Regions from separate parts of the Kitasatospora nipponensis genome, predicted to be linked through region 1. Evidence: predicted binding sites of a transcription regulator. Region 1 holds the regulator's gene; the other holds the start of a gene.
What was found. The regulator HspR, encoded in region 1, represses chaperone genes until heat shock. The targets are predictions, from matches to a motif close to TTGAGNNNNNNNNNCTCAA.
Positions count from the first base shown of each region.

Region 2: a site for HspR is predicted at 1,421-1,439, ahead of lon (endopeptidase La). Genes of this name have one in related genera too.

Region 1 is NZ_BAAALF010000016.1:56,464-58,855, forward strand. Features, by position in the region: gene dnaJ (molecular chaperone DnaJ) at 1-957, shown strand, start outside; gene ABD323_RS07690 (heat shock protein transcriptional repressor HspR) at 988-1,518, shown strand; gene ABD323_RS07695 (hypothetical protein) at 1,717-2,392, shown strand, end outside.
Region 2 is NZ_BAAALF010000153.1:10,517-12,908, reverse strand. Features, by position in the region: gene ABD323_RS30490 (response regulator transcription factor) at 1-18, opposite strand, end outside; gene ABD323_RS30485 (rhomboid-like protein) at 553-1,302, shown strand; gene lon (endopeptidase La) at 1,462-2,392, shown strand, end outside.

The DNA.
Region 1 (2,392 bases):
CGCAAGGAGTACGACGAGGCGCGCAGCCTCTTCGGCTCCGGCGGGATGCGCGGCGGGGCGCCGGGCGGCAACGGCTACAGCTTCGACTTCGGCGACCTGTTCACCGGCTCGCAGGCCGGTGGCGGCGGGGCCGGCGGCGGCATCGGCGACGTCTTCGGCGGCCTGTTCAACCGCGGCGGGCGCCAGCCGCAGCCGCGCCGCGGCGCCGACGTCGAGACCGAGGTGACCCTCAGCTTCGAGGAGGCGGTGGACGGCGCCACCGTCCCGCTGCGGATGACCAGCCAGGCCGCCTGCCGGGTCTGCTCGGGCACCGGGGCCAAGGCCGGCACCACCCCGCGGGTCTGCCCGACCTGCGTGGGCGCGGGCACCGTCAGCCGCGGCCAGGGCGCCTTCGCGCTCTCCGACCCGTGCCGGGACTGCAAGGGCCGCGGCATGATCGTGGACGACCCGTGCGCCGAGTGCCACGGCAGCGGCCGCGCCAGCTCCGCGCGCACCATGCAGGTGCGCATCCCCGCCGGCGTCCAGGACGCCCAGCGGATCCGCCTCAAGGCCAAGGGCGCCCAGGGTGAGCGCGGCGGCCAGAACGGCGACCTCTACGTCACCGTGCACGTGGACACCCACCCGGTCTTCGGGCGCAAGGGCGACAACCTGACAGTGACCGTGCCGGTGTCCTTCCCCGAAGCGGCCCTCGGCGGGACCATCGAGGTGCCGACCCTGAACGGTCCGGCCGTGCGGCTGCGGCTGCCGGCCGGCAGCGCCAACGGCCTGACCCTGCGGGCCCGCGGCAGGGGTGCCACCCGCAAGGACGGCACCCGGGGCGACCTGTTGGTCACGGTCGAGGTGACGGTGCCTCAGCAGACCACGGGCGACGCCCTGACGGCACTCGAGCAGTACCGCGAGGCCACCGCAACCGAGGACCCGCGAGCCGCCCTCTTCAAGGCGGCGGAGGGAGCGTGATCTGACATGACCCCTGACTCCGGTATGGGCATGGGTCCGGCGCTGGGCGCCGGAGCCGTCGGCCGGGGCATCGGCGTGGGCCTGGGCGAGGGCCTGCCCGGCGGCCCCGGCCCGCGCCAGCGCCGCGCGGGCACGGGCGCACCGAGCTACGTACTGACCGAGGACACCCCGGTCTACGTGATCTCGGTGGCCGCCGAGCTCTCCGGCCTGCACCCGCAGACCCTGCGCCAGTACGACCGGCTCGGCCTGGTCTGCCCCGACCGCACCGGCGGCGGCGGCCGGCGCTACTCGGCCCGCGACATCCAGCAGTTGCGCGAGGTGCAGCGGCTCTCCCAGGACGAGGGCATCAACCTGGCCGGGATCAAGCGGATCATCGAGCTGGAGAACCAGGTCGCCGCCCTGCAGTCCCGGGTCGCCGAGCTGGCCGCCTCGCTGGAGGGCGCGGCCACCACCCTGCAGGCCCGCGAGGCCGCCGTGCACGCCTCCTACCGGCGTGACCTGGTCCCCTACCAGCCGGCCCAGCAGTCCAGCGCCCTGGTGGTGTGGCGGCCCAGGCGGTAGCCGGGCCCTGAGCGCGCGCCGGAGGCCGGCGAGCCGCGCACCCCCCGAAGGGGAGGGTGCCGCCGGCTCGTCGGCGTCCGTATAGTTCGTTGTGCTGAAAGACACCCGACTCCGGTGGAGCGGGCTCCGAGATCTCGAGAAGTCGGCCGAGGACGGACGAGCGCACGATGGCAAACCTGTGGGGAGGGACTACCAGTCATGAGTGCACTGGGTGATCCGGTGCCGGCGGCCGAGGGTTCGAGCATCATCTCCGTCGAAGCCAAGGCCCTCTACCTCCACATACTGCAGCAGGGGGGAAGCCTGGAGGCGGACGGTGCGCCGCTTTCCGGTGCGCAGCGCGAACTCCTGGAACTCGGTCTCCTCATTCCCGACAGTCCCGACGCCCGCGTTCTCACCGCGGCCGATCCGGACCGGCTGGCCGGAAAGCTGAGTTCGCTCTGGCAGACCGAAGCGCTCGCGCTGCTCTCCCGCGCGGTGGCCGTTCCCACCGCCCTGCAGGATTTGACCCGCGCCTATGGCGCGCTGGACCGGCAGATCGAGGCCGGCGGCCCGGTCGAGTACGTGCGCGGACTGGCGGCGATCAATCAGCAGCTGGATTCCCTGGTCGAGGGTGCCGACAAAGAGGTGCTCACCGCGCAGCCGGGCGGCCGGCGCCGGAAGATCTCCATGCAGGGAATCGGGCAGAAAGACCTGAAAGCCGTCCGGCGCGGAATCTCTCGCCGTACGATCTATCACCCCAGCGCCCGGTACTCGACTTCCACCAGGCAGTACGTCGCCGAGGTGACGGCGCAGGGTGCCGAGGTCAGAACGCTCGCGGAGCCGTTCACCCGGCTCATCATCATCGACCGCAGCGTCGCCGTGATACCGACGCAGG
Region 2 (2,392 bases), on a different contig from region 1:
CTGCTGAATCTCTGTCACGGTCACGCCACCGCCCCCAGGGCCTGCGGGCCGCCACCTGTGGGTGTGGCGGGCACCGTTCGTAGTCTCGGTTCCGTCGTTGTTCCGTGCCGGCTGAGGTCGCCCCGGGCTCCGACCGGCACGACCGGACCGGCGGCTTCCAGGCCGCGGATCCGGTACGCGCACATCGCAGCGTACGGACACCGGGCGAGCCCCGGCAGCCGGACCGCAGATTTGCGGACCGCCAGCCGTGGCGCGCGCCGCGGGGCACCAGCACGGGCCGCTACCTTACCCGTCCATGTCGACTTACCGTAACGGTCCGTAGGCACGAAAGCGTCGGCGCCCCCGGCCGGCCCGGTCCTCGCCCCGACCTGGGCCGTTGGTACGGACCAGAGGCTGAACTGCCGTAACGCGCACCACAGTGCGATCCTCACCGGACTCTCAGACGTACCCCGTACCGTGGACGGAACCGGCCCGAGGTGGCACGGTGTGCACGCGGAGCGAGCGCACCCGGCCACCCGCAGTGAGCGGCCGGACCGAGCGAGCGGAGGCCCCATGGCGGACTCATCACGCGGCGGCCTGCCCACCGCCCCGGTGACCCCCTACGCCGGTCTGCGGCTGGGCCTGCGGGCCGGCCCGCTGCTCTGGGTGCTGGACCGGATGCCCACCCCTCGGCGCAACCCCTTCGCGGTCGGCTACCTGCTGGTCCTCGCCGGCACCACCGTCTTCGCCAGGTTCGGCAACCAGGACCTGGTGCACCAGTTGCAGAGCATGTCCAGCACCGACGGCCACCACCTGCTGCACACCCCGCTGCGCTCGCTGCTGATGAGCGGGCTCTGGGTGGCCGGGCCGGTCTGGATGCCCTACCTGTGGGGCTTCACCTTCACCGTCGCGCCGCTGGAGCGGCGGATCGGCTCGCTGCGCGCCGCCGGCGTCTTCGCGGCCGGGCACGTGGCCGGCACGCTGGTCTCGCAGGCCGTGGTGGCCCTGGCGGTGGCCACCGGGCAGGTCGGCCCGAGCATCCTGGACGAGCTGGACATCGGCGTCAGCTACGGCGTGCTGGCCAGCCTCGGGGCGGTCAGCGGGCTGCTCTCGCCGCGTGCCCGGGGGTTCGCGCTGGCCGGCGCGCTGCTGCTGGTCGGGCACCAGATGCTCAGCGCGCGGGACCTGGTCACCGCCATCGGGCACCCCACCGCGCTGCTGGTCGGGATCGCGCTGTGGTGGCCGCTGCGCCGCCCGCCGCGCGGCCCGCGCCGGAGCCGGGAGCGGCGCGCGGTACGCCGCCCGGCGCTCGAAGGCGCCTGACGGGCGCTGAGCAGCAGGCGCGGGGCGCTGAGCAGCGGCTTCGCGCGCTCCGCCGGACCGTCGTCCGTTGATCGCTCAGAGCGAACAGAGTCCCGGGAACATCCAGCCCTCGCCAGGCCTTAGTCCCATCGACTCAAGTTCACTGACTGGGGAGAGATCATGGCATCGACGTCCGCTCCGCTCACTCTGCCCGTGCTGCCCCTCGACGACGAGGTCGTGCTGCCCGGCATGGTGGTGCCGCTGGACCTCAAGGACACCGAGGTGCGCGCCGCCGTCGAGGCCGCCCGGGCCGCCGCGCGGGCGTCGGTGGACGGCGGCAAGCCGCAGGTGCTGCTGGTGCCGCGGCTGGACGGCTCGTACGCGTCGGTCGGCGCGCTGGCCACCGTCGAGCAGGTCGGCCGGCTGGCCGACGGCGAGCCCGCCGCGCTGGTGCGGGCGGTGCGCCGGGTGCGGATCGGCGCCGGCACCACCGGCCCCGGCGCCGCGCTCTGGGTGGAGACCACCCCCTTCCGCGAGTCCGCCGTCGGGCTGCCGGTGGCCGGCCGGGCCGCCGAGCTGATGAAGGAGTACAAGGCGGTCTCCACCCAGTACCTGCGCAAGCGCGGGGCCTGGCAGCTGGTCGACCGGCTGTCCGCGATCGAGGGCGTCGGCGAGCTCGCCGACAACATCGGCTACGCGCCGTTCGCCACCGCCGAGCAGAAGCTCAAGGCGCTGCTGGAGGCCGACCAGGTGGCCCGGCTGGAGTACGCGCTGACCCTGCTGCGCGACCACCTCGCCGAGGAGGAGGTCAACGACACCATCCGCAAGGACGTCGAGGAGGGCGTGGCCAAGCAGCAGAAGGAGTTCCTGCTGCGCCGCCAGCTGGAGGCGGTGCGCAAGGAGCTCGCCGAGCTGAACGGCGAGGCCGCCGACGAGGAGGGCGACTACCGCGCCCGGGTGGAGGCCGCCGACCTGCCCGAGAAGGTGCGCGAGGCCGCCCTCAAGGAGGTCGACAAGCTGGAGCGCAGCTCCGACCAGTCGCCCGAGGGCAGCTGGATCCGCACCTGGCTGGACACCGTGCTGGAGCTGCCCTGGAACGAGCGCCGCGAGG